4 regions of the Streptomyces sp. NPDC054794 genome follow, and region 3 is predicted to be linked to each of the others. Evidence: riboswitches for the same ligand, from Rfam matches in the RefSeq annotation. Region 3 holds a riboswitch; each other region holds the start of a gene.
What was found. A riboswitch is a leader RNA that binds a small molecule or an ion and turns the genes downstream of it on or off. The one in region 3 is predicted to bind cyclic di-AMP.
Positions count from the first base shown of each region.

Region 1: it holds a riboswitch for cyclic di-AMP, as region 3 does, so the genes downstream of both, ACWGKT_RS01945 (NlpC/P60 family protein) here and ACWGKT_RS35845 (C40 family peptidase) in region 3, are expected to answer to the same signal.
Region 2: it holds a riboswitch for cyclic di-AMP, as region 3 does, so the genes downstream of both, ACWGKT_RS39035 (M23 family metallopeptidase) here and ACWGKT_RS35845 (C40 family peptidase) in region 3, are expected to answer to the same signal.
Region 4: it holds a riboswitch for cyclic di-AMP, as region 3 does, so the genes downstream of both, ACWGKT_RS23850 (transglycosylase SLT domain-containing protein) here and ACWGKT_RS35845 (C40 family peptidase) in region 3, are expected to answer to the same signal.

Region 1 covers NZ_JBSHAQ010000001.1:444,556-452,012, reverse strand. Annotated here, with positions in the region: gene ACWGKT_RS01965 (lipoprotein) at 1-414, shown strand, start outside; gene ACWGKT_RS01960 (DUF1996 domain-containing protein) at 541-2,562, opposite strand; gene ACWGKT_RS01955 (hypothetical protein) at 2,809-3,885, opposite strand; gene ACWGKT_RS01950 (PP2C family protein-serine/threonine phosphatase) at 4,022-5,254, shown strand; cyclic di-AMP (ydaO/yuaA leader) riboswitch at 5,454-5,625, shown strand; gene ACWGKT_RS01945 (NlpC/P60 family protein) at 5,634-7,214, shown strand; gene ACWGKT_RS01940 (NAD-dependent epimerase/dehydratase family protein) at 7,246-7,457, opposite strand, start outside.
Region 2 covers NZ_JBSHAQ010000055.1:6,768-14,224, forward strand. Annotated here, with positions in the region: gene ACWGKT_RS39020 (bifunctional acetate--CoA ligase family protein/GNAT family N-acetyltransferase) at 1-1,025, opposite strand, end outside; gene ACWGKT_RS39025 (HPr family phosphocarrier protein) at 1,204-1,485, shown strand; gene ACWGKT_RS39030 (GntR family transcriptional regulator) at 1,718-2,413, opposite strand; gene ACWGKT_RS39035 (M23 family metallopeptidase) at 2,623-3,378, opposite strand; cyclic di-AMP (ydaO/yuaA leader) riboswitch at 3,391-3,553, opposite strand; gene ACWGKT_RS39040 (M16 family metallopeptidase) at 3,755-5,140, opposite strand; gene ACWGKT_RS39045 (M16 family metallopeptidase) at 5,137-6,540, opposite strand; gene ACWGKT_RS39050 (DNA gyrase/topoisomerase IV subunit A) at 6,873-7,457, shown strand, end outside.
Region 3 covers NZ_JBSHAQ010000046.1:19,423-26,879, forward strand. Annotated here, with positions in the region: gene bioB (biotin synthase BioB) at 1-643, opposite strand, end outside; gene ACWGKT_RS35815 (8-amino-7-oxononanoate synthase) at 791-1,918, shown strand; gene ACWGKT_RS35820 (DUF397 domain-containing protein) at 1,994-2,218, opposite strand; gene ACWGKT_RS35825 (helix-turn-helix domain-containing protein) at 2,228-3,094, opposite strand; gene ACWGKT_RS35830 (ATP-binding protein) at 3,308-3,766, shown strand; gene ACWGKT_RS35835 (LysR family transcriptional regulator) at 3,798-4,712, opposite strand; gene ACWGKT_RS35840 (LysE family translocator) at 4,815-5,432, shown strand; gene ACWGKT_RS35845 (C40 family peptidase) at 5,507-5,980, opposite strand; cyclic di-AMP (ydaO/yuaA leader) riboswitch at 5,984-6,192, opposite strand; gene ACWGKT_RS35850 (hypothetical protein) at 6,533-6,841, opposite strand; gene ACWGKT_RS35855 (ATP-dependent Clp protease proteolytic subunit) at 6,849-7,457, opposite strand, start outside.
Region 4 covers NZ_JBSHAQ010000022.1:141,677-149,133, reverse strand. Annotated here, with positions in the region: gene ACWGKT_RS23875 (ABC transporter permease) at 1-100, opposite strand, end outside; gene ACWGKT_RS23870 (ABC transporter ATP-binding protein) at 87-1,067, opposite strand; gene ACWGKT_RS23865 (LolA family protein) at 1,101-2,360, opposite strand; gene ACWGKT_RS23860 (CHRD domain-containing protein) at 2,621-3,577, opposite strand; gene ACWGKT_RS23855 (polyprenyl synthetase family protein) at 3,768-4,778, opposite strand; cyclic di-AMP (ydaO/yuaA leader) riboswitch at 5,668-5,840, shown strand; gene ACWGKT_RS23850 (transglycosylase SLT domain-containing protein) at 5,844-6,329, shown strand; gene ACWGKT_RS23845 (HAD family hydrolase) at 6,353-7,159, opposite strand; gene ACWGKT_RS23840 (FAD-dependent oxidoreductase) at 7,333-7,457, opposite strand, start outside.

The DNA.
Region 1 (7,457 bases), on a different contig from region 3:
GGGTCCGACGACGACCTGGCCTCCGACATCGCCGACGCCATCCTCCACCAGGGCCCGGTCACCGCGGCCTGCGAGATCGACGCCAAGCCGGCCGGGAACATCGGCTTCCTGCGGGTGTGGACCGGGTCCCCGGGCAACGCCGACGCGCGTTCCGTGCTGCGGGCGTTCGTGGCGGCCGAGGACAACACGAGCGACGAGCACTACCGCACGGTCAAGGCGGGCGGCCTCGTTGGCGTCGAGGTGGAGTACGTCTACACGAGCAAGCTCCTGGACGAGAAGAAGAAGGAGCGCGCCCTCGCCGTCTCCACCCCGGACGGCCCGGTCGTCCTGCACCTCGGCGGGATGGACACGGCGGAGCACGAGGCGATGCTCCCCGCGTACGAACTCGCCAAGCGCACCTTGCGCATGGCGTGAGCCCCGGCTCGTCACATCGGTGGACGGTCGTCGTCCGTATCAGCGGTGAGGCCGCGGTCATGAAGGGCGACGGCTGGTCGCCGCCCTCCTGACCGCGGCCTCAAGGCTTGCGCGGGCCCGCGTCCGTCACACGGAGCGGCGTCCCATGCGGCGGAGCAGTACGAAGCCCGCTGTCACCAGCACTGCCCCGATCGCGGCGGGCCACAGGTGTGCCCCGGTCTCCGCGAGTCCGCCCTGGACCGCCTGCGGTTCGGTCTCCGCGGCGGCGGAGGGGGCGTTCGCGCCGGCCTGGTCGGCCGGCGGCACGCTGCCCGCGCCGTCCTGGCCGGACCCGGCCGACTGGTTGCCGTCGCCCTTGTCCTCCTTGGTCCCCTTGCCCGAACCGCCCTTCGTCCCGGCGGCCGAGGTCGACGCGTAGACCCGCGGGGCTTCCGAGGTGGCGGGGGCGAGGGTGGGGGCGGGGTTCTCCGGCTCCGTGGCCGGGGTGTCGGCCGGGGGCTCGGTGGGCTGCTCGGTCGCGTTGTCGCCCGGAGCGGACCCGTCGTCGCCGGTGGGCGAGGTCTCCGGGGCCGACGCGGGCGGGTCACTCGGCTCCTGGCTGGGCTCCTCGCCGGGCTTGCTCGGCTCCTGACTCGGCTCCTCGCTGGGGTCCGGTGCGGCGCCGGAGCCGCAGGTGCGGCCGGAGTTGATGCAGTCGACCATCTTGTTCATGAGGTCTTCGTCGAAGACGTTGATGAAGTCGCCGTGGTCGGTGACCGGCTTGTGCAGCTGCTCGGGGAAGGAGTCCACGGCGAACAGCGCAGACGTCCGGCCGCCGTCCTGGAGGCTCGGCGCGTCGACGTCGTAGACGATGCGCTGCACCAGCTGCGGGATGGCCTCGAAGCCGTTCGGGCAGTTGCCGTTGCCGTCGGCGAACGCCACATGGGTGCGGTGGTTGGCGCTGTCGATGTTCCGGCCGTCCCAGCAGCTCTGGAACCGGAAGGTGCGCACGACGTCACTGCCGGACGGGCACAGCGGGTACTTGTCCTTCAGCTGCCGGTCCTCGAAACCGGTGCAGCTCCACGACGCGTTGGCGTTGCCGGGACCGTTGACGAACGCCTTGGCGTCGCCGGTGATGATGCGCAGCAGCCGCGGCATGGCCGTGACCTTGCCGCGCGGGCTGCCCTGGAAGGTCAGCGTGACCTGCTTGGGCGTGACGATCTGACCGGCGTTGCCCTCGGTGCCGCCGCCCGGGGCGTCGGCGTCCCGCTCGCGGGTGCCGTTCTGCAGCCGCAGTACGGGCCAGTAGTACGAGGACTTGTCCCCCTGGTCCGCGCAGCTGGTGTCACCGTTCGCCAGGTCGTCGTCGCTGGCGAAGGCGTTGTTGGCCTGGTTGCCGACGTAGTCGTGGAAGTGGTGGGCACCGTTGGTGACGCCGGGGGCGACGATCACGTTGTCCGAGTTGAACAGGCCGCCCTTGTTGACGCCGCAGGAGGAGCTGAAGGTGCCGCGGGAGGCGTCCTGCTGCTGCGGCGGGTTCTGCACGTTCGGCTGGACGCTGGTGATGTCCGCGTAGTCCGCGGCCACGGGGCCGTTGCCGGACTGGCCGCCGTTGCCCTGGCCGCCGCCACCGGACTGACCGTTGTCGGTGGGCTGTCCGTTGCCGGTGGGCTGTCCGTCACCTGTCGGCTGTGCGGTGGCGGCGCCCGACTGGCCGTCGCCCTGGGGCTGGCCGGCGTCGCCCTGGCTCTGGTTGCCCGAGGGCCGCAACGTACAGTCCGCGAGGGCCTCCAGCCCGTCCGGGCGGTCCCCCACCCGGTCGATGGCGACCCCGATGCGCTCGATCGTCGCGGCGCGCTTCTCCTTCAGCGGGTTCATGATCGAGCCGTCGGCGAAGCCCGGGTCCTGCTGCTGGGACTGTGCCGCCTGCTGCAGTTGCTGGTAGGCGGCCGCGATCTGCTGGTCGAGGAGGGCGAGTTCGCGGTCGACCTCCTCCCTCGCATCGTCCGGCACCGTCGTCAACTGGCTGCCGACGTCCGGGCAGTAGATCGTGGCGGCTCCGGCGGCCAGGACCCGGTCGTTCCCGTTCGGAGCGGACTGCTGGTCCCAGCCGCCCTCGGTGGCGGAGGCATAGACGTTCGCCGCGATCAGCCCCCCTCCGCCCAGCATCAGTGCGACCGCTGCGAAGGTCACTCGTCGTGCGCCCGTCGGGCGTCTGCGGCTGTTGCGTCCCACGGAAGTACCCCTGGTCTCGTGGCCGGCTCGGCATGGAAATCCCCCGTCTCTTACGGAGCCGGACACGGGAGTGTTCAAGCGCCTCGCGGATTCATGCCAACCTCACAGGAAACGGAGGCACCACACCGGTTCTCCGTGTGCCGCCGCGGCTCACCCCGAGGGGTCGCCCCGGGCGGGTGCTCACCCCGCCGGGGGCGCCTCGGGCGGGTCCGGGCCCGTCGGCCGGCTGCCCGGTCCCTTGATGTTGTCCAGCAGGGACCGCCCCTGCCGGTCGACGGCACGGGTGACGGATTCCTGCAGGATGCCGAAGGCGAACCCCCAGGCGACGATCTGCGTGGACGTGTCCAGACTGCTCAGGCCGGGGAAGAACGCACCGCTCATGAGCAGGATGCCGACCGCCGCGGCCACGGCGCCGACCGGGAGCCGGAGGATCATCTGCCCGGTCGCGACGTGGTAGGGCCCCGCGGTCCCCCGCACGTCCCGCAGCGAGACGGCGCCCGCGACGGCCGCCCCGCACATTCCGATGAATTCGAGAAAGAAACCATTCCCCCATTTATTCGGACTCCCGAGCGGGCAGATCAGGGCGGAATTCGGGGATTTCTCGTCCGGCGCCAAACAGAATCGTTGAGAAACCTCCGGATCGAAACCCGCCCACACTCCGAGACCGACCGCAATCACCGCGAGAGCTCCGGCGGCCACGACCACGATCTGGGTGAAACTGCGCAGCCTCGCCCGCTCCGCCTCTTCCGCCTGATAAGCGGCGTGCAGGGTGAGGGCGGCCAATTCCCGGAGACCCGCGTCGGCCTCGGTGGATTTCGTGTGGGTCAGGGCGTCTTTCAAGCGCCTGGTGCAGGCGTCGTCCCTCGGCAGGTGAATCCTGGCCTGCGACAGCGCGTACAGCCCCTTGGTGTAGATTTCCGCGTCCGGGGCTATGCGCAGGAGAGCGACCTCGGCCTCGTGCACATTGGCCAGGGCGCGGTCGGCGGACGCGCCCCGCATCCTGCTGCACCAGCCCCGCCATCCGGGGGTCTTGAGAGCATCCCGGGCCGCCTTGAGATGGAGGTGTATTTTGTGCGCGACCTCGACATCCCAGGAATTCATTCCGCCCGGGTCCGCCCGACGGATTTTCACGAATTTGTTCAGCTGACCCTGCAGGTGGGCCACCTGGGCATTGAGGCGCTGATACCAGGAGGACCCGGCCCTGCCGACGTCGCCGTTGTCGGGGACGCGGAGAGGACCGCTGTCCGTGCCCACCATGAGTCGGCCTCCTTGGTAGTCCTCCTTTCCAGTTGACGCCTCCCGAACTGGGCGGGCAACCGGTGCACACTCCCCCGCCGCGCACCCCATCTCGTGGGAAACTGTGCGGGTACCGGTGCTCGTGAGGCGGCAGGTCATGGCGGATGACGCGGAGATCGACTATGGGGCGGTGTTCCAGGCCCTGCCCGGAATGGTGGCGCTGCTGACGCCCGACCTGGTGTACGCGGACGTCAACGAGGAGTTCCTGCGCGTGTCCGGGCGCAAGCGCGAGGACATGCTGGGCCGGCATCTGTTCGAGGTCTTCCCCGACAATCCGAACGACGGCGGCGCGAGCGGTATGCGCACTCTGAAGGCCTCGCTGCTGCGCGTGCTGACCACCGGGGAGCGGGACACCATGGCCCTGCAGCGGTACGACGTCGAGTTGCCGGACCGTCCCGGACACTGGGAGGAGCGCTACTGGAGCCCGGTCAACGAGCCGGTGCTCGGCCCGGACGGGAAGGTCGTCCTCCTGGTGCACCGGGTGGAGGAGGTCACCGAACTGATCCGAGCGCGCGGCGGCACCGACAGCGACCGGGCCCGGGTCCTGGAGGCGGAGCTGTACCGGCGTGCGCGGGAACTGCAGGAGCTCAACGACCGGCTGCGCAAGGCCCATGCCCGCGAGCGGGAGGTGGCGTTCGCCCTCCAGGAGGCGATGCTGCCGGCGCGCCCGCAGGTGGCGGACCATCGGGCCGCGGTGCGGTATCGGCCGGCGGTGGGCGCGCTGAACGTCTGCGGGGACTGGTACGACCTGGTCGACCTCGTCGGCGGCAACCGTGTCGGGGTGTCGGTCGGCGACGTGGTCGGGCACGGGCTCGAAGCGGCGTGCGTCATGGGGCAGTTGCGCAGCGCGCTCACCGCCGCCTCCCGGGTGGCCGCCGGCCCCGCCGAGGCCCTGGACGTGCTGGGCCGCTACGCCCATGTGGTCGACGGCGCCGAATCGGCCACGGCGGTCACGACGTTCATCGACTTCGACGCCCGCACCGTCCGGTACAGCAGCGCCGGCCACCCGCCGCCCGTCCTGGTGCACGCGAGTGGCCGGGTGGAGTTCCTCGACCGGGCGACCGATCCGCCGCTCGACGCCCACCCCGATCCCCGGCCGCGGTCCGAGGCGCGGATCGAGTTCGACGACGGCGCCACCCTCGCCCTGTACACGGACGGCCTGATCGAGCGGCGCCGGGAGGACATCGACGTGGGGCTGGCCCGACTCGCCGACTCCCTCGGCCACCACCGGAAGTCCGACCCGGAGATCCTCGCCGACAGCGTCCTGCGCGATCTGCTGTCCCCGGAGGGCGCGCGGGACGACGCCGCGCTCGTCGTCGTACGACTCTGAACCACACGGCCCCGCCGGCCGGAGCCCCTCTGCCCAACAGGGGGAATTGTCCCGGTGAGTGACGCTCGGGCACCGAACCTCCGAGCGAACATCACAATTACGTATCGGACATTCCGCACTTCAACCTTCACACGAGGGACACAAGTTGGTTAGGTTGACGCCAGGCCGCACGGCTTCTCCCGGCGAACCACGCCGGGCCGCGTGGCCTCCGCCGAGTCCGGTGTCCCGTGGGACGACCGGAGCCGGGGACCCAACCGACATTGGGGTGAATCGGCCCAACGCCCCACAGGGCCTGGGCCGTAGGGCACGCCTTCCGGAATCGACCGCCCGAACCCGACAGCTAACTCGGTAGGCGGAGTACGGAAGGAGTACGTCTCCCATGGCGCCGGAGAGCCGCGACGAGGTTCGACAGCGGATCAACACCCTCTACGACCAGGCCGAGAACGCCACGGGGAACTACAACGCCACCCGTGCCATGTCGGGGGGATCACGCGGCCGCGGCGTGCCGCTGCGCAAGCGGTCGGGCGGGGGTTCGGAGCCTGCGCTCGAAGCGATCTCCCGACAGTGGTTCGACGGGGTCCGCGCCAAGCTGGGTCCGACCGTTCCCGCCGTCCTGCCGACCGACCGGATGCCGCAGCGTCCGGCCGAGCGCCGCCCCGCCGCACCGCTGGGCGACGGGCTGCCCGGCACCGAGCTCGCGCTGCCGGAGCTGACCGCCTCAGGCGGCGGCCGTCAACTGCCCGAGCTGACCGGCGGCCCCGTCGCCGAACTGACCGGCCGCCCGCGCGCCGAGCTGACCGCCCGGCCCGTCGCCGCGCTGCCCGCCGTGCCCGAGCCGCGGCGGGAGCTGGAGCCGGCCGCCGGAGATTCACGGTCCGCGCCCGCCGCCGAGTCGCGTCGGCCCTCGCCGGCCACTTCCAAGGAGCGGAACCAGCGCAAGCTCGCCGCGGCCCGTGACCTCCTCGGCCGGGCCGCCGTACAGCGCAGTGCACCGGTCGCGGCGATCGAGGCGCCGCCCGCCCAGGACACGTGGACGGCGCGGGACGCCCTCACCATGACGGGGACGTTCGACACCGGTTCCCTGCCGACGCAGCCGAGCTTCCCGCCCGCCACCGCGGACGCCTCTTTCGGTACCGGTTCGGTCCTGGACGCCGGCTCCTACGCGACCGGCGGCGCGCTCACCGACACGGGGGCGTGGACGGGCATGACGACAGGCATGAACCCGCTCACCGACACGGGGGCCTTCCCGGCGGCCAACCCCCTCACCGATATGGGCTCCTTCACCGCAGGTGGCGCCCTGACCGACACGGGGGCGTACGCGGCGCCCGCGTACCTGACCGATGCCGGGGCGTTCACGGCCCCCGCCCCGCTGACGGACACCGGCTCCTACACGGCAGTCGCCCCCATGACCGACACCGGGACGTTCACGGCCCCCGTCCTGCCGATCGACTCCGGGGCATTCGCGACCCCCGCCCCGCCGACCGACACCGGGATGTTCGCGACCCCCGCCCCGCCGACCGACACCGGCTCCTACGCGGCAGCCGCTCCCCTGACCGACACCGGCGGCTTCGCCGCGGTCTCCCCCGTCCCGTCGGCGTACGCGGGGAAGGCCATGAAGGCGCTCGTCTTCGCCCGGGCGCAGATCGGCAAGCCCTGTGTCTGGGGCGCGACCGGGCCGGACTCCTACGACTGCTCCAGCCTCACCCAGGGCGCCTGGAGGGCCGCCGGTGTCGTGCTGCCGCGCGGCGCCGCCGAGCAGGCGAGTGCGGGGACCCCGGTCACGCTCGCCACCATCGAGGTCGGTGACCTCGTCTTCTTCTTCGACACCCACAACCACGTCGGCCTGTACACCGGCAACGGCATGATGATCCACGCGCCGGGCCCCGGATCGTCCATCAGCGAGGAGTCGATCTACGGCGCCGGGGAGTCGGCGATCCAGCGAGTGATCCGCCCCGCCTGAGGCGGGCCACGGCCGGAACCCCTCCCGGGCCTCACCTCCGCCGGGTGCGCCGGCTCTCGTAGTGGTCCAGGAGGGTCTCCTCGATCGGCCGGTAGGTGAGGCCCAGTTCGCGCACGCCGCGGCTGTTGTCTACCCGGAAGCGGATACCGAGGTGCCCCCGGATGTAGTCCTGGGTCAGCCCGAACGCGGGGCCCAGGATCCGTACCGGCCAGTGCGGCAGCGCGGTGCGCGGGAGGCGGAGGT
Region 2 (7,457 bases), on a different contig from region 3:
AAGGCGTTCGGCCCGATGATCCGCATGCCGTACGAGCGCGCCTGCCGGACCAGCTCCCGCTGGCGCTCCCGCCCTTCGGGCCCGCTCTCCGCGTATCCGGCGGCGAGCACGACGAGCCCCTGTACTCCGTGTTCGCCGCACTCGGCGACCACCTGGGGCACGTGCTCGGCCGGCACGGCGACCACCACGAGGTCCACGGGGCCGTCGATCTCGCGCACCGAGCGGTGCGCGGGCACCCCGTCGACCTCCTTCAGCTCCTCCGGAAAGGCCCGGTTCACCGCGTGCAGGCGGCCGGTGAACCCGGCCTCCCGGAGGTTGCCGAGGACGCTGCGGCCCACCCCGCCGGCGGCACGGCCGACGCCGACCACCGCGACGGAGCCGGGCGCGAGGAGGCGCCGCACCGACCTCCCCTCCGCGCGCTGCTCCCGCGCGCGCTGCACGGCGAGCGAGCGGTCGGTGGGTTCGAGGTCGAACTCCAGGCGTACGACACCGTCCTCGAAGCTGCGCTTCTGGGTGTACCCGGCGTCCGTGAACACCTTGATCATCTTGGTGTTGGCGGGCAGCACCTCGGCGGCGAAGCGGCGGATGCCCCGCTCGCGCGCGACGGCCGCGACATGTTCTAGGAGGGCGGAGGCGACCCCGCGCCCCTGATGCGCGTCCTGCACGAGGAAGGCGACCTCGGCCTCGTCGGCGGGGGCGGAGGCGGGCATTCCGTCGGTGCCGATGCGGTCGTACCGCACGGTGGCGATGAACTCGCCGCCGATCGTGGCGGCGAGGCCCACCCGGTCCACGAAGTCGTGGTGCGTGAAGCGGCGGACGTCCTTGGCGGACAGGCGGGGGTACGGCGCGAAGAAGCGGTAGTACTTCGACTCGTCCGAGACCTGCTCGTAGAAGCTGACCAGGCGGTCGGCGTCATCAACGGTGATGGGCCGGACGCGGGCGGTCCCCCCGTCGCGCAGCACTACGTCCGCTTCCCAGTGAGCGGGGTACTCGTGCCGGTCGTGCCGATCCGCCGAGGTCTGCATGGGCCCCAGAGTACGGCTCGCGTCCGACAACGGCGCGAGGCAGTCTGTGGAGGACGAACGTCGGATCGAGGCCGCGGTCCGGCGCCGGTCCGGAGGGTGGCCGAGGCCCCCTCCGAGCATGCTTCACGATGTGGGAAACTGGTCTAGACAACCCTGAGACAGTGAAGGGCAGCATCACATGGCTGAGCGCCGCGTCAACGTCGGCTGGGCCGAGGGTCTTCACGCCCGCCCCGCCTCCATCTTCGTCCGAGCCGCCACGGCCGCAGGCGTCCCGGTGACGATCTCCAAGGCCGGGGGCAACCCCGTCAACGCGGCCTCCATGCTGGCCGTCCTGGGTCTGGGCGCCCAGGGCGGCGAGGAGATCGTCCTCGCCTCCGAGGCCGAGGGCGCGGACGCGGCCCTGGACCGTCTCGCGAAGCTGGTCGCCGAGGGCCTGGAGGAGCTGCCCGAGACCGTCTGAGCCCCACCGCACAGCGCGCCGGAGCCGCGTCGGCCCTTTTCGGGCGGCGCGGCTTCGCCGTTTCCGCATAACGCCCGACGGGCTTCGCCGTTTTCACGGTACGGTCGGCTTTGGCGCGAAATCAATTTCGGGCACACGTGTGACGCGCCCGCCAAAATTCCGGACGCACGACCATCAGGGCAGCGGAAATACACCGCCGCCGAATAGCCCCTCTTTGTATACGGCGCCCGTGTTAATGCCGCAGACCCGACATGTTTACGGGATGTTGCGAAGTCCTCACGCGGTCCGGGCGATCGGCGCCGCCGGCAAAACGCAGCCGGTGCGCGGTCGTCACCCGCTCGGTGTGCAGCGCCGTGATCGCCCTCGCGCGCTCGCCATCGCCGCGCGCCACCGCGTCCACGATGGCGCCGTGCTCGGCCCAGGAGTCCACGGGGCTGGCGGGCGCCTCCACCGTGTACATCCAGGCGATCTTGTGCCGCAACTGGGTGAGCATGGAGACCAGTGCCTGGCTGCCGGACGCCTGCGCGAGCGTCTCGTGGAACCAGCCCCCCAGGGAGCGCAGGTCGTCGCTGTTGCCCCGCCGGGCCCGGTCCTGGCCCAGCCTGACCAGCCCGCGCAGCACCTTGAGGTGCGCCTCGGTGCGCCGCTGGGCGGCCCGGGAGGCGCCGAGCGGCTCCAGGAGCAGGCGCATCTCCAGCAGGTCGGCGGCCTCCTGCTCGGTCGGTTCGGCCACGCACGCGCCCGCGTGCCGCCGGGTCACCACGAAGCCCTCGGCCTCCAGGGTGCGCAGGGCCTCGCGGACGGGGACGCGGGAGACGCCGTAGCGGCGGGCGAGGACTTCCTCGGTCAGCCGGCCGCCGCGCTCGTAGACACCGGCCACGATGTCCTCCCGGATCGCCGTGCATACCGAGTGCGCCGGAATACGCATGACCGACCTCCGCCTTAATCCCCGTGAAACGTCTCCGATTGACGTGTGTTCGTGACTCTATTGCAATGGCCGGGAATTTCCGACGGCGGGCCGGAATCCATGGATATTTTTTGGACACGGGGGCGTCCGAAACGGCGAAAGCCCCGGCTCGTGAGCCGGGGCTTCGGGAAGCGCTGTGCCGCGCCGTCGGACGTACGCGCCGTCCTGTGTCAGACGTTCACGCCGTGGTTGCGGAGGTAGGCCACGGGGTCGATGTCGGAGCCGTACTCGGAGGTGGTCCGGGCCTCGAAGTGGAGGTGCGGCCCGGTGACGTTGCCGGTCGCCCCGGAGAGGCCGATCTGCTGGCCCGGGGTGACCTTCTGGCCCACCGACACTCCGATGGACGACAGGTGGCCGTACTGGGTGTACATGCCGTCGGCCATGCGGATCACGATCTGGTTGCCGTACGACCCGCCCCAGCCGGTCGAGACGACCGTGCCGGTGCCGACCGCGTGCACGACGGTGCCGCTGGCGGCGTGGAAGTCGATGCCCGTGTGAGAACCGGAGGACCACAGGGACCCGCCGGTCTTGTACCCGGTGGAGACGTACGAGTGGGCGATCGGCACCACGAAGGCGTTGAGCCGCTTGCGCTCGGCCTCGCGGGCGGCGCGCTCCTTGGCCTCGCGCTCCTTCTTGGCGAGCTCGGCGGCCTTCTTGCGCGCGGCCTGCTCGGCGGCCTTCTGCTCGGCGGCCTGCTCCTGGGCGGCGGCCTGGGCGTCGATCTGCTCGGCGACCGAGTCGCCCATGCTGACGACCGGGGTGAGGCCGGTGTCCTCCACGGAGGGCTCGGCGGCGAGGGCCGGAGTGGCCGCGATGGTCCCGATGACGCCGGTGGTGGCGAGGGCCGCGACGCCTGCGGCGCGGGCGGTGGTGCGGTGCATCCGGCTCGGGCGACGGTGCTTCCCGGTGGCGCGGGTGAACGCCATGAAGTGGTGGGTCCTTTCCTTCCCTCTCGCCTACCGGGTTAGCTGACGGGTTCGGAGCAGGAAGGTCTCCTACGGACCCCCTCGCGGCGCGCGGGCGTCCGATTCACCCCAGGGACTACGGTGGGTCCCCGGCTCCCCTGGCTCGCGCCGTACGGGGACTCGGCGATGGCTGCCCGGTGCCGCGGGTGCGGCGTACAGCTGAACGAACAGCCCGGTTGACGCTAAGGGCGCCCGCTTCCAATCCCCAAACGGATCCGGTTCTTTGTAGCGCATCCCACAGGGCAGACAGGCAACCTCCGTACCAATTCGGACATCTGAGGTGAACAGGAAAGGGCCCTGGCGACCCGTCGGTCACCAGGGCCCCACGTGCGCGTGCCTACTCGGCCGCAACGACGGTGACTTCGCCGATGCCGAGGGCCTCCACGGGCTCCTTGATCTGAGCCGCGTCACCGACGAGGACGGTGACCAGCCGGTCCACCGGGAACGCGTTCACGACCGCCGCGGTCGCCTCCACGGTGCCGGTGGCGGCGAGCCGCTGGTACATCGTCGCCTGGAAGTCGTCCGGCAGGTACTGCTCGACCTGGTCGGCCAGCGTGCTCGCGACGGCCGCCGCGGTCTCGTACTTCAGCGGCGCCACGCCGACGAGGTTCTGCACCGCGACGTCGCGCTCGGCGTCCGTCAGACCCTCCTCGGCGAGCGTACGCAGCACCGTCCACAGGTCCTGCAGCGCCGGACCGGTGTTCGGGGTGTCCACGGAGCCGCTGATGGCGAGCATGGAGATGCCGCTGTCAGGCGCGGACCTGAGGACCTGCCCGAAGGAGCGCACCCCGTAGGTGTAGCCCTTCTCCTCGCGCAGGACGCGGTCCAGGCGGGAGGTGAGGGTGCCGCCGAGGCAGTACGTGCCGAGCACCTGGGCCGGCCACACGCGGTCGTGTCGGTCGGCGCCGACGCGACCGATCAGCAGCTGCGTCTGGACGGCTCCGGGGCGGTCCACGATGACGACCCGGCCGGTGTCGTTCGCGGTCACCGACGGCACGGGCCGCGGCTGGGCCGAGGTACCGCTCCAGGCGCCCAGGGTCTCGCCGAGCAGCGCGTCCAGGTCGATGCCGGTGAGGTCGCCGACGACCACGGCGGTGGCCGTGGCGGGCCTCACGTGCCGCTCGTAGAAGCCGCGCACGGCCGCCGCGTCGATCTTCTCGACCGTCTCCTCGGTGCCCTGACGCGGGCGCGACATGCGCGAGGAGGCCGGGAACAGCTCCTTGGAGAGCTCCTTGGCGGCACGGCGGGACGGGTTCGCCAGCTCGTGCGGGATCTCGTCGAGGCGGTTGCGGACCAGCCGCTCGACCTCGCTGTCGGCGAACGCGGGCGCCCGCAGCGCGTCGGCGAGCAGGCCGAGCCCCTTGGCCAGGCGGGAGGCCGGGACTTCGAGGCTCAGGCGCACGCCCGGGTGGTCCGCGTGCGCGTCGAGCGTGGCTCCGCAGCGCTCCAACTCGGCGGCGTACTCCTCGGCGGAGTGCTTGTCGGTGCCCTCGGAGAAGGCCCGCGCCATGATCGTGGCGACGCCGTCGAAGCCGGTCGGCTCGGCGTCCAGCGGGGCGTCGAGGAGGACCTCGACGGCGACGACCTGCTGGCCGGGGCGGTGGCAGCGCAGGACGGTCAGGCCGTTGTCCAGCGTGCCGCGCTCGGGCGCCGGGAAGGCCCACGGCCTGGCCTCGCCCGCCTGGGGCTGCGGGTGGAACTCCATCGCGGCGAGCTCGCTCACTTGGCCGTCTCCTCGTTGTCGTCGCCGGCTTCTACGGTGGCCTCGGACTCCGGGTCCTCCGGGAAGTCCTCGTCCTGGGTGTGCTCCGCGGACTCGGCGGAGAGCGGCTCGTAGACCAGCACGGCGCGGTTGTCCGGGCGCAGCCGGGCCTGGGCGACCTCCTGGACCTCCTGCGGGGTCACCGCGAGGACGCGCTGAACGGCCGTCAGGGCGAGCTGCGGGTCGCCGAACAGGACGGCGTAGCGGCACAGTTCGTCGGCGCGGCCCGCGACCGTGCCGAGCCGGTCCAGCCACTCGCGCTCCAACTGGGCCTGGGCGCGCTCCATCTCCTCGGGCGTGGGGCCCTCCTCGGCGAAGCGGGCGAGCTCCTCGTCGATGGCGGTCTCGATGACCGGCACCTCGACGTCGCCGGAGGTCTTCACGTCCAGCCAGCCGAGGGACGGCGCCCCGGCCAGCCGCAGCATGCCGAAGCCGGCCGCCACGGCCGTACGGTCGCGCCGTACCAGCCGGTTGTAGAGGCGCGAGGACTCGCCGCCGCCGAAGATGGTGAGCGCCACGTCGGCGGCGTCGGCCTCGCGCGTGCCGTCCTGCGGGAGCCGGTAGGCGGCCATCAGCGCGCGGGCCGGGACCTCCTCCACGACGACCTCGCGCAGCTGCTCGCCGATGACCTGCGGCAGCGAGCCGTCGCGGGGCGTCGGCTTGCCGTCGTGGGAGGGGATCGAGCCGAAGTACTTCTCGATCCAGGCGAGGGTCTGCTGGGGGTCGATGTCGCCGACCACGGACAGCACCGCGTTGTTCGGCGCGTAGTACGTGCGGAAGAACTGGCGCGCGTCCTCGAGGGTGGCCGCGTCCAGGTCCGCCATCGAGCCGATCGGCGTGTGGTGGTACGGGTGGCCCTCCGGGTAGACGAGGGCGGTCAGCTTCTCGAACGCGGTGCCGTAGGGCACGTTGTCGTAGCGCTGGCGGCGCTCGTTCTTGACGACGTCCCGCTGGTTCTCCATGGACTCGTCGTCCAGGGCGGTGAGCAGGGAGCCCATGCGGTCGGCCTCCAGCCAGAGAGCGAGCTCCAGCTGGTGGGTGGGCATGGTCTCGAAGTAGTTGGTCCGTTCGAAGCTGGTGGTGCCGTTGAGGGAGCCGCCGGCGCCCTGGACCAGCTCGAAGTGGCCGTTGCCGCTCACCTGCGCGGAGCCCTGGAACATCAAGTGCTCGAAAAGGTGAGCCAGGCCGGTACGGCCCTTGACTTCGTGGCGGGAGCCGACGTCGTACCAGAGGCAGACCGCCGCCACCGGGGTCAGGTGGTCCTCGGAGAGCACCACGCGCAGACCGTTGGCCAGGCGATGCTCGGTCGCTGTCAGGCCCCCGGAGCCTGCCTCGGCTTTGGTCGTGTGACCCATGGGCATGTACGTCCCTTCGCTCGCGGAGGCGGTCGTGAAACCGCGGTCTTCCTGCCGGTCCTGCCACTGTATGCAAGCGGCCGGAGGCTCGGTGAAGTTCCCGCAGGACGTACGCCCACAGCGGATCGCGTAGCCTGCGGGATGTCCCGCCGCGGGGCGGCCCCACGGGCCGGCCGCGGTGCCGGGGCGGACCGCGGGCACCGGGTCCTGGCCCGGGTTGTCAGTGCCGCGGTCCACAATGGTCCGCGTCAGATCCCGCTTCACGCTTCAGCAAGAATGCGCCGAAGGCGACGTGAGCGCCCCGAAGGCGAGCGACCAGAAAAGAGGAGCCGGCAGCGATGGCCCGCCGCAGCACGAAGACCCCGCCGCCCGACGACTCGTACGAGGAGAAGATCCTCGACATCGACGTCGTCGACGAGATGCAGGGCTCCTACCTTGAGTACGCGTATTCGGTGATCTACTCCCGTGCTCTGCCGGACGCCCGCGACGGCCTCAAGCCGGTACACCGCCGCATCGTCTACCAGATGAACGAGATGGGCCTGCGCCCCGACCGCGGCTACGTGAAGTGCGCGCGTGTCGTCGGCGACGTGATGGGCAAGCTGCACCCGCACGGCGACGCGTCGATCTACGACGCGCTGGTGCGCATGGCCCAGCCGTTCTCGATGCGCGTCCCGCTGGTCGACGGCCACGGAAACTTCGGCTCGCTGGGCAACGACGACCCGCCGGCCGCCATGCGGTACACCGAGTGCCGGATGGCCGAGGCCACGAGCCTGATGACCGAGTCCATCGACGAGGACACGGTCGACTTCGCGCCCAACTACGACGGCCAGGAGCGGGAGCCGGTCGCCCTGCCCGCCGCCTTCCCGAACCTGCTGGTGAACGGCACCTCGGGCATCGCCGTCGGCATGGCCACGAACATGCCG
Region 3 (7,457 bases):
CCTCGTCGCTCTCGCCCATGCCCGCGATCAGACCCGAGCAGGCGGACAGACCCGCCGCGTGCGCCTTTTGCACCGTGTCCACCCGGTCGGCGTACGTGTGCGTGGTCGTGATGTCCCCGTACGTCCCTTCGGACGTGTTGAGGTTGTGGTTGTACGCGTCCGCGCCCGCGTCGCGCAGCTGTTCGGCCTGACCGTCGGAGAGCAGACCGAGGCAGGCGCACACCTCGACGCCCTCGTTCTGCTCCTTGATGGCCTTGATGGTGTCCGACACCCGGTCCACGTCCCGGTCCGTCGGGCCGCGCCCGCTGGCCACCAGACAGACCCGCTTGGCGCCACCGGCCAGGCCCGCGGCGGCGGCCTCGGAGGCCTCGTCGGGCTTGAGCCAGGTGTACTTCAGGATGCCGGCCGTGGAGCCGAGCCGCTGCGAGCAGTAGGAGCAGTCCTCCGGGCACAAGCCGGACTTGAGGTTGACCAGGTAGTTAAGTTTCACGCGCCGGCCGAACCAGTGCCGGCGCACCTTGCCGGCCGCGGCCACCACATCGAGTACGTCGTCGTCGGAGGTGGCCAGCACGGCGAGTGCTTCCTCGCGGGTCGGCAGCTCGCGCCGAAGCCCCTTGTCCACCAGCGTGTTCAGCAGGTCCATGAGGTCCGATCCTGTCCTACGGGACCGCCCGGGGCCAAGGAGAGTTTGCACAACGGAGACGGTTGGACGTGTGGGTATTGCCACACCCTGGGCGGCTGGGCGTCCGACTAGTGTCTGTCCGCTACCTACAAAAGCCTCGGAGGACCCATGGTGTTCGGCTGGATCGACGACCAGGCGGAGCAACGGCGCCGCGCCGGACTCGTGCGGATCCTGCGGCCCCGTCCCGCCGATTCACCTCTGCTGGACCTGGCGAGCAACGACTACCTGGGCCTGTCCCGGCACCCCGAGGTCACCGAAGGGGCGGCGGCCGCGGCCCGCGCCTGGGGCGGCGGCGCGACCGGCTCCCGGCTGGTCACCGGAACGACCGAACTGCACACCGAGCTGGAGCGCGAGCTGGCCGACTTCTGCGGCGTCGAGGCGGCCCTGGTGTTCTCCTCCGGGTACGCGGCCAACCTCGCCGCGGTCACCGCGCTGGGCCCGCACGACTCCCTGATCGTCTCCGACGCCGGCAACCACGCCTCGCTCATCGACGGCTGCCGGCTGGCCCGCGGCACCACGCAGGTCGTCGCGCACGCCGACCCGGACGCGGTGCGCAAGGCGCTGGGCACGCACGAGGGGCCCGCGATCGTCGTCTCCGACACGGTGTTCTCGGTCGACGGGGACGCCGCGCCGCTCACGGAACTCGCCGCGGCGTGCCGGGAGCACGGGGCGGGGCTGGTCGTCGACGACGCCCACGGGCTCGGTGTCCTGGGCGACGGCGGGCAGGGAGCCCCGTACGCGGCGGGACTGGCCGGTGCCGACGACGTCGTCGTGTCGGTGACCCTGTCCAAGTCGCTGGGCAGCCAGGGCGGTGCGGTGCTCGGCCCGGCCCGGGTGATCGACCATCTGGTCAACGCGGCACGGACGTTCATCTTCGACACGGGACTGGCCCCCGCCTCGGCCGGCGCGGCCCTGGCGGCGCTCCGGCTGCTGCGCCGCGAGCCCCAGCGGGCCGCGCGGGCCCGCGCGGTGGCCGCCGAACTGCACGCGCGCCTGACCGCCGCGGGTCTGGAAGCGGTACGTCCAAACGCCGCGGTGGTCTCCGTGCGGGCACCGTCCCCGGAGAAGGCCGTGCGCTGGGCGGCCGACTGCCGTACGGCCGGCCTGGTCGTGGGCTGCTTCCGTCCTCCCTCCGTGCCCGACGGCATCTCACGGCTCAGGCTGACCGCCCGAGCGGACCTCTCCGGGGCCGAGATCGAACGCGCTGTACGTGTGATCGGCGAGGCGCGACCATGAGTCGGCGTGACACGGCCGAGCGCGCCTTGACGGAATGTGATCAGTTGGGATCGATCGAGTCGGGGTGCGCGGGGATCAACGGAACGCGGTGACGAATCCCGCCCAGCTCTCGGGGGAGAAGAGCAGCGCGGGTCCGGCCGGTTCCTTGGAGTCGCGCACGGCCACCAGCCCGGTCATCGGACCGGAGCGCGGCCGTGCCGTCTCCACGCAGTTGTTGGCTCCCGTGCTGTAACTGCTGCGCAGCCACCGCACACCGTGCAGATCGGTACTTGAGGGAACGTTCCGAGGCAGTGCAGTCATGGTGCCTCCTTACGCGCCGTCGCCTATCCCGGCGATGTAATCCAACGAGTCCTCGGGTGAAAGGGCGTGGATCTGAAGGTTGTTGAAGGCCTCCGAGTACGCCTGGAGGTCTTCTTTCCGTTCGAGATAGAGGCTACTCGTCAAGTGGTCCAGAACAACCACATCCAGATCAGACGTGCTCGGAAATGAGAAGATAACGAAAGGCCCGGTGATGCCGATGTGAGCACCGGCCGCGAACGGCAGTACCTGAAGCCGTACTTGGGGCAGGCGCGCCGCGTCCATCAGTCGTTCCAGCTGCCGTGCCATCACGTCAGGACCTCCGACCTCGCGCCGCAGCACCGCCTCGTCCAGCACGGCGGTCAGCTCCAGCGGCGGATCCGAACGCAGCACGTCCTGCCGGGCGAGCCGCACCTCCACCAGCGCGGCCAGCCGCTCCTCCGCGTCGTCCCGCCCGTTCACGGCCGCCCTGGTCACCGCGCGGGCGTACTCCGGCGTCTGCAGCAGCCCCGGGACCACCGACGTCTCCAGCGTGCGCATCTCGCTGGCCTGCGACTCCAGGCTGATGAAGTCCCGGTAGGTGTGCGGCAGTACCCCGCGATAGGCGTGCCACCAGTGGTGCCGGCCGGCGACGTCGTCCGACCCCGCCAACACCATCAGGAGGTCACGCAGTTCGCCGTCCGTCACTCCATAGGCGTCGAGGAGTAACCGCACATCGGCCGATTTCACACCGCTGGCGCCGGTTTCGATGCGGCTCACCTTCGACTGGTGCCAGCCCACCAACCGGGCCGCCTCACCGCTCGTGAGACCCGCCTCGGTGCGCAAGGTGCGCAGTTCGGCGCCCAGTTTCCGGCGGCGCACCGCGGGACCGTTCTGCATGGGCTACTCCTTACTCCTTCCGAGCCGCCCAAATACGGTCTGCCGTCGCAGAGTTCACCGCTTCGAGCGACAGATATATGCATATCTTGGTGGATCGCCACCCGTGACCGGCCTGGTAATGGCAGTCTGGCGACGAAGCACCAGTCCGGGACCGTACTCGAACCATCCGCACCGTGTCGGACTCCGGTCCCGTGGGAAAAGGACGACGTCGCCATGGCAGACCATCTGGAAGCATCCGTCACTCTGCCGAGCGATCCCGCCTCGGTCTCCGTGGCTCGTACCTACGTGGTGGGCACGCTCGCGGAATGGGGTCTGCCGGCGGACACGGAAGTGGCCGACACCATCCGGCTCATCGTCTCCGAACTCGCCACCAACGCCGTACAGCACACGTTCGGACAGTCACCCACCTTCACGGTGGACATGGTCCTCCACCGCGACGAACACCTGCGTATCGGCGTCACCGACAGTCACCCCCGCTTCCCCAAGAGACTCCCCGCCGCCGTCCAGCAGGACAACGGGCGCGGTCTGGTCATCATCCGCTGGCTCACCGCCGAATGCGGCGGAAAGCTGCGGGTGCGGCCCACCCGCGAGGGCGGCAAGACCGTCTCCATCGAACTGCCCTGGACGGTACGGGCCCAGCCGGTCAGCGCGGCGGGTCAGCAGGAACCCTAGCGCGAGCCGCGGGCCGGCAGGAGCTCTGGCGTCAGCCCTGTCGTGCGCGGCCGAACGCGCCCCGCAGCAGCGCCCGGAAGGCGTCCGCGGCGGGGGCCACCTCGTCGGCCCGGTGGGCGACCGAGATCGTACGGCGCAGTTCTCCCGCGGCCAACGGCCGTACCCCGACCGGAGTGACCGCCGTCCGCGCCACCATCTCCGGTACCACCGCCACGCCGAGCCCCGCGCTCACGAGCGCGCACACCACGGCATACCCGGGAGTCGGGACCAGCACGGACGGCGTGGCTCCCGCCCGCGCCAGCAGGGACTCGACGCCCTGCCGAGCCGGATTGTGCGGCGCCATGCTGATCAGCGGCTGGCCGGCCAGCTCGGACAGTGGCAGCCGGGCGGACCCCTCGCTCAGAACGTGCCCCGGAGCGGTCACCAGGACCAGCTCCTCCTCCAGCACCGGCTCCAGACCGACCGAGGACGGCACCGGCCACGGCTCCGCCGGGTGGTACGCGTGCGTCAGCGCCAGGTCCACCTCCCCGGCCGCGACCGCGGCCACCCCGGCCGGCGGATCGTAGTCCGCCACCGACAGCTCCACGTCCGGATGCGCCCGGCGGAACGCGCTGAGTGCCGGCGGCAGCAGATGGATCCCGGCCGTCGGGAAGGTGCCGAGCCTGAGCGTGCCGCCCGTGAGTCCGGTCAGCCGGGCCAGTTCGTGCCGGGCGCGCTCCAGCTCGTCCAGGATCCGGCGCGCCCGCGCCACCAGCAGCTCGCCCGCGTCCGTCAGCCGCGCCCCGCGGTGGTGGCGGACCAGTAGCGCCGTGCCCGCCTCCCGCTCCAGTTTGGCCAGCTGCTGGGACAGCGCGGGGGTCGTGTAGCCGAGCCGCTCGGCGGCCCGTGTGATGGAACCCGCCTCCGCCACCGCGACCAGCGCGGCGAGCCGTGTGGGGTCGTACATGCCCGGCCGCCCGTCTGCCGTCCCGTGCCTAAAGAGATGCTTAAGGCTAACCCAGGGGATTCGACATACCTGCTGAAGGCTCCGCTCCGGCAGGCTGGGCCCATGGACCGACAGCTCATCGCCTTCACCGGGGTCGCCGCCGGCATGGTCGCCATGCCGGGTGCCGACTTCACCGTCGTCGTACGCAACGCACTGGTCTCCCGCCGCGCGGGCGTGGCCTGCGCGCTGGGCATCGCGGGCGGGCTGCTCGTGCACACGACGCTGGTGGTCGCGGGGGTCGCCGCGGTCCTGGTGGCCGTGCCGGCGCTGTTCCGGACCCTGCAACTGCTGGGCGGCGCCTACGTCCTGTATCTCGGCGTACGGACCCTGTGGGCGCTGCGGGGGGCGGCGGGGGAGCCCGAGGCGCTTCCGACGGCGGCCACGCACCCCGTGCGGCAGGGGTTCGTCACCAACGCCCTCAACCCCAAGGTCTCGCTGACCTTCCTCAGCCTGCTGCCCCAGTTCGTGCCCGCGGGGAGCCCCGCGCTGCCCAGGACCCTGCTGCTCGCCCTGATCGTGATCGGGCTGACCCTCGTGTGGTTCCCGACGGTGGCGCTGCTCGTCGACCGGCTCGGCACGTGGCTGCGCCGGCCGCGGGCCGCCCGGGCCCTGCGGACGGGGACCGGTCTGGCGCTGACGGTCCTGGGCGGGGCCCTGCTGCTCGAACCGTTCGTGTCGTGACCTGACCACGCGTCATCGCGGGCCAGGCCCCGAGGGGGTGACGGCGCGTCAGTCGCCGCCACCCCTCGGGCAGGTCAGCTGACCCGGCCGTACCAGACGCTCCTCGTCCAGATCTTCTGGAGCTTCACCACGTCCCCGGTCTTCGGGGCGTGCCAGATCTTCCCCTTCCCGGCGTAGATGCCGACGTGGTAGACGCTGGAGCCGTAGTGGAAGAACACCAGGTCTCCGGCCTTGCGGTGCTTGGCCGAGACGTGGTGCGTCCTGTTGTACTGCTGAGCGGCCGTGCGGGGCAGGGTCTTGCCCGCCTTCTTGTACGAGTACAGCGTCAGCCCGGAGCAGTCGAACCTGCGCGGCCCCGTGGCGCCCCACTTGTACGGGGCACCCTTCTTGGAGGCCGCGACCTGGAGTGCCTTCGTCGCCATGGTCGCCGCCGAGGCGTCGGCGGCGAAGCCCGGGACCACGATCGAGCCGCCCACGGCGGCGATGGTGAGGGCCGAGGCCGTACCGGCCCGGGCCATGAGCGACGGGACACGATTGAGCGCAGTCATGCGCAACCCTTCGTCAGCCGCCTGTGAAGGATGACCTGTCGGATTCGGGCTGGCGAAGTTGCCCGGCCGCGTTGCCGCGGCTTCACCCCAAGGGCTGCTCGGAACGAACAAACAGACGAAGAACGTCCGTTCCGGCGACCCGTCTTGCTCGGGTCCTCCACTCCTGCCGATCCACTCCTGTCGACCGGTCATCCGGGCGGCGGCAGGACTCGGCGTCCGCCCGGACCGCCCCGCCGTTGTGGCGGGGGCTCGTCAGACAGGGATCTTCACTCACAGGTGTCCGAAAATCCCAATGGAATCGGGGATTTGTGGTGTTACTCACCACTCACCCGTTCGGGTGGACAGTGCTGTGTTCGAGTCACGGTCGAGTGGGTCACGAGGCCCCGGACCAGCGCGAAAGCACCCCACGACACCTCTCGGGCAAGCGCGTTGCGCAACCCTGACGGTCGAGTGGAAGGACGCGCCGCTACGCCGAACGGGGGTACGTCATTTGGATCGTTTCGACCGGACCGCGCACGTGTCGACGAACAGCAGCGCGGTCGACCCACGCCGTCAGCAGGTGTCGTCGGGCGGCACGGCGAGGCGGGCGGTGCGTCGTTCGCCGTCGAGCACCCGCAACGCCCGTGCCAGAGTGGCCGCGTGCACCTCCGTCTCGCCCCTTCGGTGCATCAGGGCCAGCGCGTCGCGCAACTCCGTGGCCTTGGCGACCAGTGCCTGGGCCGCCCGCAGTCCACGGTACGTGTCCCCGTGCCGGCCCGGGTTGATCCGGCCGAGCAGATCGACCACGTCCAGGTAACGGTCGATCAACTCGCCCTCGGCACGGGTCAGCGCGGGCAGTGGCGGAAGTTCCGGTGGCAGCATCGGCGGCTCACCTCGCGTCCGGCGTGCCGCGCGAGGCCCTGCGGTTCGGGATGATCCCGTCCACCAGCCCGTACTCCAGCGCGCCTTGCGCGTCGAGGACCAGGTCCCGCTCCAGGTCCTCGCGCACCTGCTCCGGGTCGCGGCCCGTGTGCCGGGCGAGCATCTCTTCGAGGAGGGTGCGGACCCGGGTCAACTCCTCGGCCTGGATGACGAGGTCGCTCGGCTGGCCCTGCACCGGCTCGGGCAGGGACGGCTGCCGGAGCAGCATGCGCGCGCCCGGCAGCGTGAAGCGCTTGCCCGGTGTGCCGGCCGCGAGCAACAGCGCGGCGCAGGAACCCGCCTGGCCCAGGCAGATCGTCTCCACGTCACAGGTGACGTACCGCATCGTGTCGTAGACGGCCGCCGCCGCGCTGAAGGAGCCGCCGGGGGAGTTGACGTACAGCGAGATGTCCCGGTCGGGGTGGTCGTGCTCCAGGTGCATGAACTGCGCCATCACGTCGTTGGCCGACGTGTCGTCGATGGGTGTGCCGAGGAAGACGATCCGCTCCTGAAGGAGCTTGGAGTACGGATCGAGCGTGCGGTGGCCGGTGCTCGTGCGCTCGGTGAACTCGGGCAG
Region 4 (7,457 bases), on a different contig from region 3:
CGAAGGTCCACAGCGGGCTCGGGGCGCGCACGGCCTCGAGCGCGGCCCCCGCCGGCAGCTGGGCCCCGGCCTGTCGCATCGGGGTCTCAGCCCGCGACATCGAAACCCTCCCCGGTCAGTGCCACGAACGCGTCCTCCAGCGAGGCCCGTTCGACCACGAAGCCGCGGACCCGGACGCCCGCCGTCACCAACGCGGCGTTCAGTTCGGCGAGTTCAGCCTCGGGCGGCTCCGCGGTCACCCGGTCCTCGGCCACCACGACGTCGGCGACTCCCTGTTCCTTCAGCACCCGGGCCGCGTCCCCGGTGTCCGGCGTGGTCACGACCAGCCGGCCGCGCGCCCCCGCCGCCAGGTCGGCCACCGCGCCCTGCGTGATGAGCCGCCCCTGTGCCATGACCGCCGCGTGCGTGCACACCTGCTCGATCTCGTCGAGGAGGTGGGAGGAGAGGAAGACGGTCGTGCCGTCGGAGGCCAGCTCCCGCACCAGCGACCGGATTTCGCGCATGCCCTGCGGGTCGAGCCCGTTGGTCGGCTCGTCGAGGACGAGCAGTCTGCGCGGCTGGAGCAGCGCGGCCGCCAGCCCCAGGCGCTGCTTCATGCCCAGGGAGTAGGCCTTCGCCTTCTTGCCCGCGGCGGCCGTCAGCCCCACCCGGTCCAGTGCCGCCGCGACACGGGCGCGCCGGGTGCGCGGGTCGGCGGTCGGGTCGGCGGCGTCGTACCGCAGGAGGTTGTCCCTGCCGGACAGGAAGCCGTACAGCGCGGGTCCCTCGATGAGCGCGCCGACGTGCGGCAGCACGGCGCGGGAGGCGCGCGGCATGGGGCAGCCGAGCAGCCGCGCCGTGCCCGAGGTGGGTTCGATGAGGCCCATCAGCATGCGGATGGTGGTGGTCTTGCCCGAGCCGTTCGGACCGAGGAAGCCGAAGACGCTGCCCGCCGGGACGGTCAGGTCGAGACCGTCGACGGCGAGCTGTCCGCCGCGGTAGCGCTTGGTCAGGCCGCGGGTCTGGATGACGCCGTGCTCCGCGTCGCCCGCGCCCGGATCCGGCTCCGTGGCGGACACTTCGTCCATCGGCTCCCTCGATTCGTCGTGCGCCAGGGGTACCTACTTCGCCGCGTTCGCCGCCTCGACCAGGGCGTTCTTGGTCACGGCACCGACGTACACCTTGCCGTCGTCCGTGATCAGGGCGTTGATCAGGCGGGTGGAGAAGACCGTGCCCTTGCCGAACTTGCCGCTCACCTTGTCGCCGAGCGAGCCGAGGAAGCCGCCCAGGTCACCGCCGCCGGCGCCGGCGCCGGACGGTATGCCGCCCTCGGAGCCGGTGTCGAAGGTGGCGATCGAGTTCCAGCCCTTGCCGAGGACCTTGAAGCCGTCGCTGCCGTCGGTGCCCTTGCCGAAGTCCTTGCCGAAGCTCTCGCCGAGCCCCGTGCCGAGGTCGTCGCCGGCCTTCGGGAGGCCCTTGTCCGACCCGGGCGCCTTCGAGGCGTCGCCCTCCTCGGTGACCTTGGCACCCTTGGGCGGGGTGAAGTCGAAGGTCGAGGCGGCCGGCTTGGCGAAGGTGACCTGCGTGAAGCCCGTGTCGAACACGGCGGCGCCGCCGGCGGCCGGGGTGAGCGTGAACTTCAGCGGCATGCCCGTCTTCGCGTCCACGGCGATGCTGATCGCGCCGACCGTGGTGCCGGACTGCTTGGGCTTGATCAGCAGCTTGTAGGCGTCCCGGCCGGCGACGTGCGCGGTGCCGTCGACGGTCACGGACGTGGTGTCGTCGACCGACTTCAGTGCCTCGTCGGCGAAGTCCTTGGGCGTGGCCGGCGGCTCCTCGCCGCGGTGGTCCTTGCCCGCCTCCTCCGCCTTGCCGTGGTAGACCTCGTTGGACTTGCTGTCGTAGCCCCAGACGTCCTTGCCGTTGTGGATGAGGCTGTATTCGGCGGCGCTCTCGATCAGCGAGAGCTTCTGCCGGTCCGGGCCGTCCGTGGCGACACGCAGGGTGTGGGAGCCGGAGACGAGCTCGGTGAGCTTGGCGGTCGGGTCCGCGGACGAGCCGTCACCCGACCGGGTGGCGCCCGAGACCAGGCCGCTCTCCAGGCCGCCGAGGTTGGGCAGACCCAGGTCCGTGTTGATCCGCACGGTGCCGGACAGCTGCTCCACGTCCGACTGGGCGATCTTCTCGATGAGCTGCTGCGCGGTGATCTTCGGCAGGTCGGGGTCGCCGGAGTCGGCGAGCGCCGGGACCAGCCCGATGGTCGCAGCCGCCAGCCCCACCACCGCGACCGGCACGGCGTACCGAGCGGCCTTGCGCCGCCCGGTGGGAAGCTCGTCGGCCTCCGGCGCGCCCGTGTTGTCGTCGGATTCGTACGGTGCCATGTGTGCCTTACCTCCGTCGTCGGCGGCGGCTGTGCTCACGCTCTGTCCCACCCTGAGCCGCCATTCTCACCCGAATCGGTGAGGAGTGGTGATTTCCGTGGTTTCCATCTGACCAAATCGGCCGTGAGGAAGCGTCAGACTGCGGAGCCAACTCCGTGTACGCCTGCGGTATGACACGAGGAGGAGGCGCCTCCCCCGACCCGTAGGGGTACGGGTCGTACGGGGAGGCGCCGCCGGGTGCCGGAGACCGGCGTGCGGGCTCAGTGCTGCACGAAGACGTAGTCCGCCTGGTAGGGCACGGCGGCGATGGTGCCCGGCGCGCAGGAGCCGGTCGGGGCGACTCCGCCGACCGTGTTCAGCCGGAGGATCTCGGTGGTGCCGGCGAGCAGCCCGTGGTGCTTTCCGGACCGGGTGGCCTTGAGGTCCAGCTCGGGGATGTTGCCGGCCCCGTTGGGCGTCTTGGTGATCACGGCGCCGGTGACGGCGCTCCCGTCCGGCGCGACCCACTGCGGGGTACCGGAGTTGGGCTTCACGAAGGAGTGCCGGATGTGGCCGCCGAGCAGGGCGCTGACGTCGCGCTGCCCGAAGGCGTAGCCGCCGCCCTCGGCGGGCTTGCACTCGTAGATCTGCTTGCCCTTGACCACGGAGGCCTGGAAGCCGCCGAGCGTGTGCCGGAAGTCCATGGCGGTGGTGACCTTGTGGAGCTGTCCGCGGACGGCTCCGCCCGGGAATTCGGCGGTGTGCAGGTTGGCGTAAAACGCGCCGGGGTCGTTCGTGAGCTGCTTGAGCAGGGCGGCGTCGGTCACCCGGACGCTCCCGGACACGGAGTACCGGCCCTTGTGCCCCTCTTTCAGCACCTTGCCGAAGTCGATCTTGACGCCGCCGTTGGTGCCCTTGGCGCCCTGGTGGATGTGCAGGTCGGTCGGCCTGCCGGTGCCGCGCCAGGCCACGGCGACGGACACCTTGTCCCCCTTGACCTTGATGAACTCCAGCGCCGCGCCGTCCCTGTCCCCCACGGCGGGGCCGCCCTTGACCGGGACCTCGTTGGCGCCGCGGAGGCTCGCGACGAGGACGGTCGCTTCCTTGCCGGTACTGCCGGTGTTCTCGGTGGCGGAGGCCGGCGCCACCGCGCCGGCGACACCGGCGCACGCGGCGATCGTGACGGCGGTGGCGACGAGACCCTTGCGGCGCGCGAAGAAGGATCGGTTCATACCCATGATTCGGTTTTCTCCCCGTATGCGACTGACGCCCCCTGCGTCAGCTTCTGGGCATGAGCACGAAGGGATCCTAGATTAGACTCAGTCCATGAATGTGACCTGGGTCACAAAAGAGAGAAAGGCTGGTCAAGCGGCCACGGCGACGAGATATGGGCCGAGCGACACTCACCCGGCCCCGTGGCGAGCGGCCTCACGCGGCCCGGTGCACCACCGCGTCGCAGAGTTCCATCAGCGCGGCCTTCGCGTCGCACTCCGGCAGCGGCGCCAGCGCCGCCCGCGCGTCCTCCGCGTACCGCACCGTGTCCCGCCGGGCCTGCTCCAGCGCGGGGTGGACGCGGAGCGCGGCCAGCGCCTCCGCGTGCCGCGCGTCGTCGGTGAGGTCGGAGGCGAGAAGCTCGCACAGCGCGAGGTCCTCGGCCAGCCCCAGCCGCGCGGCCCGCTCCCGCAGCCGCAGCACGGGCAGGGTCGCGACACCCTCGCGCAGGTCCGTCCCCGGCGTCTTCCCGGACTCGTGCGAGTCGCTGGCGATGTCGAGCACGTCGTCCGCCAGCTGGAAGGCCACACCGAGCCGTTCGCCGTACTGGGTGAGGACGTCGACCACCGTCTCGTCGGCCCCGGACATCATGGCGCCGAACCGGCACGACACGGCCACCAGGGAGCCCGTCTTGCCGCCCAGCACGTCCAGGTAGTGCTCGACCGGATCCCGACCGTCCGTCGGTCCCGCGGTCTCCAGGATCTGCCCGGTGACGAGCCGCTCGAACGCGAGGGCCTGGACCCGGACCGCCTCGGGGCCGAGGTCGGCGAGGATCTGGGAGGCGCGGGCGAAGAGGAAGTCACCCGTGAGGACGGCGACCGAGTTGCCCCAGCGGGTGTTCGCGCTGTCCACGCCGCGGCGCACCAGCGCCTCGTCCATCACGTCGTCGTGGTACAGCGTCGCGAGGTGGGTCAGCTCGACGACGACGGCCGAGGGCACGATGCCCGGCGCGTACGGGTCACCGAACTGGGCCGCGAGCATCACGAGCAGCGGCCGGAACCGCTTCCCGCCGGCCCGCACCAGGTGCTGCGCGGCCTCCGTGATGAACGGGACCTCACTCTTGGTGGCTTCGAGCAAACCCTCCTCGACAGCCGCCAATCCGGCCTGGACATCGGCTTCCAGAGCCTGGTCCCGCACGCTCAGCCCGAACGGCCCGACGACGGTCACGAGGGGTCTCCTGTCTGCTGGTGTCTGCTGGCGGTTACGCGGTTTGTCGATAGGTCGCTGCCATCACTCAAGTCAGCGTATCCGGTCAGGTTTCGATCACCGATAGCGCCCACCCGTCCAGCCCGGGCGCTATCGGAGCACGACCGGTATGTTTTCGATCAGTCGATATGACCAAATATTTATCGACTCCAGAGGATGCAGCACTCTTTGTCCGTCTGCTTACCCATTCGTCCGAATGGCGGCCCTCGCGCCCGAGCCGCTCACGGCGGCCGCCGGGGCCCGCTCCGGCGGCGACCATCAGGACAACGACGGGCCCCGCCCGGCGGGTTCCACCATCCGGAGCGCCTCACCCCCTTCACGCCCCCGCCCACCCTCCGCTCCGCCCGTCGGCCCGTCCGCCGGCCCACCCCACCCACCGGCTCACCCACCGGAGCAAACGGCGACACCGTCCGCCGTCCGGCCCAACCCGAGTGACCGCAGGTGCGGCGCGCCTGTGATACGAGCCACTTCCGGTATCGGACAAAACGACCTACAAGGGGTGGTGGGCCCATTCCGCCGAACGCGGGAAAAGGACTCTTTCGTCGCCCTCGCGAAACCCCCTTCCGACCCGCATGTCCGCTTTGCCGTGAATATTATTCCAGCCTTATTCCGTGAATTGGGTCACTCCACCCCATCGGACCACCAGAGCCCCCTTTGACCCATTTCGCCTTGCCGCGTCGGCCAGTTGAGGCTTGGCAACCGCAAAGGATCAAGCACCCCATACGCCTCAGACCAAGGTCAATCGGTGCGTTATGTGATTCCGAGTCTTGTTCCCGACATGTGCTCTCGCATAGCTTCCGGGCTGTCGGGCGGAACGCCGAATCCTGCCGCCGCCCTACGCACCCATCGACGAACTCATTCGCCGTAGGCAGGAGCGGGGGAACCCAGGTAAGTCGCCGGACCGGTCGGCACATGTCGCACCGGAACGGCGGGGTGAAGTCAGTGCCACCTCACGGTGGTACGGCCGGGCACCTCCCCGCCCGAACCCGACAGCTCACCTCGTAGGCGACGGAGAGGAACTTCGCCATGTCTGCTGCCGCTCAGCACACCAGCACCCGCTCGTCCCGCCTCGTCCGCAAGCTCGCCCTCGTCGGCACCGGTGTCACGGTGCTCGCCGTCCCGCTCGTCGGCGCGACCGCCGCCTCGGCCGCCCCGACGGCCACCACCCCCTCCACCACACTCGCCGGGTACCCGAACAACCTCGACGGCTGGATCCGCGAGTCCCTCGCGATCATGGCGGAGAAGCACATTCCGGGCTCGTACAACGGGATCCACCGCAACATCATGCGCGAGTCGTCCGGCAACCCGCGGGCCATCAACCTGTGGGACTCCAACGCGGCCAAGGGCATCCCGTCCAAGGGCCTGCTGCAGGTCATCGACCCGACGTTCAACACGTACCACGTGGCCGGCACGTCGTTCGACATCTACGACCCGATCGCGAACATCACCGCCGCCTGCAACTACGCGGCCGCGCGGTACGGCTCGATGGACAACGTCAACAGCGCGTACTGACGCGTCCACCCGAAGCGGTAGAGCTAAGCGAAGAGTCTTTCGAGGACGACGGCGATGCCGTCGTCCTCGTTCGACTTCGTGATCTCGTCGGCCACCGCCTTGAGTTCGGGATGGGCGTTGGCCATCGCCACGCCGTGAGCCGCCCAGCGGAACATGGGGATGTCATTGGGCATGTCCCCGAAGGCGATGGCCCGTTCGGCGCTCAGGTCGAGGTGTTCGGCGGCCAGCGCCAGGCCGGTCGCCTTGGTGATGCCGCAGGGCTGGAGCTCCACGGTCCCGGGCCCCGACATGGTGACCGTGGCCAGCGAGCCCACCACCGCGCGCGCCGTCCGCGCCAACTCGTCGTCGGACAGGGTGTGATGGCGCAGCAGGACCTTGCTGATCGGCGCGCACCACAGGTCGTCGCGCCGCCCGACCCGCACGGCCGGCAGGGTCGGGTGGGGCATCAGATACCCGGGCTCGATGAGCGTGAGCCCGTCCACCCCGTCCTGGTCGACGGCCGCGTACACCTGGCCCACCTCGGCCTCGATCTTGCCGAGCGCGGTCTCCGCAAGCTCCCGGTCCAGGGTGACCGACCACAGCAGCCGGCCCGCGCCGGCGTCGTACAACTGCGCGCCCTGTCCGCACACCGCGAGCCCCGTGCTGCCGAGGTCGTCGAGCAGTGGCCGTACGCGCGGCGCCGGGCGCCCCGTCACGACGAGGTGCCGCGCGCCGGCCTCCGTCGCCCGCGCGAGCGCGGCACGGGACCGGTCGGAGAGGGTGTCGTCGCCGCGGAGCAGCGTCCCGTCCAGGTCGGTGGCGATGAGTGCATAAGCAGGGGGTACGGCCATGATCAGAGAATACGGACACCACGCCCCTGAGACTCACGGTGTGTTTCGGCCCCAAGTGAGGCCCGGTGACTCCGAGATGGCGGTGTGCGAGGGGCCCGGACTGTGGTTCGAGGGCGCCGGTCGCGAGAACGCCCTGGACGACGAGACCGCGGCCCCGCCCGCACCGCCTGCGCTCAGCCGTGCGCCGCGGCCAGGTGTTTCGCCAGCCGGCCGGAGGCGAACTCCGTGCCGCAGACGAAGCGCATCACCGGGCCGTAGGACGCGGCGGCCGGAAGACCGGTGAAGTAGAGGCCGGGGA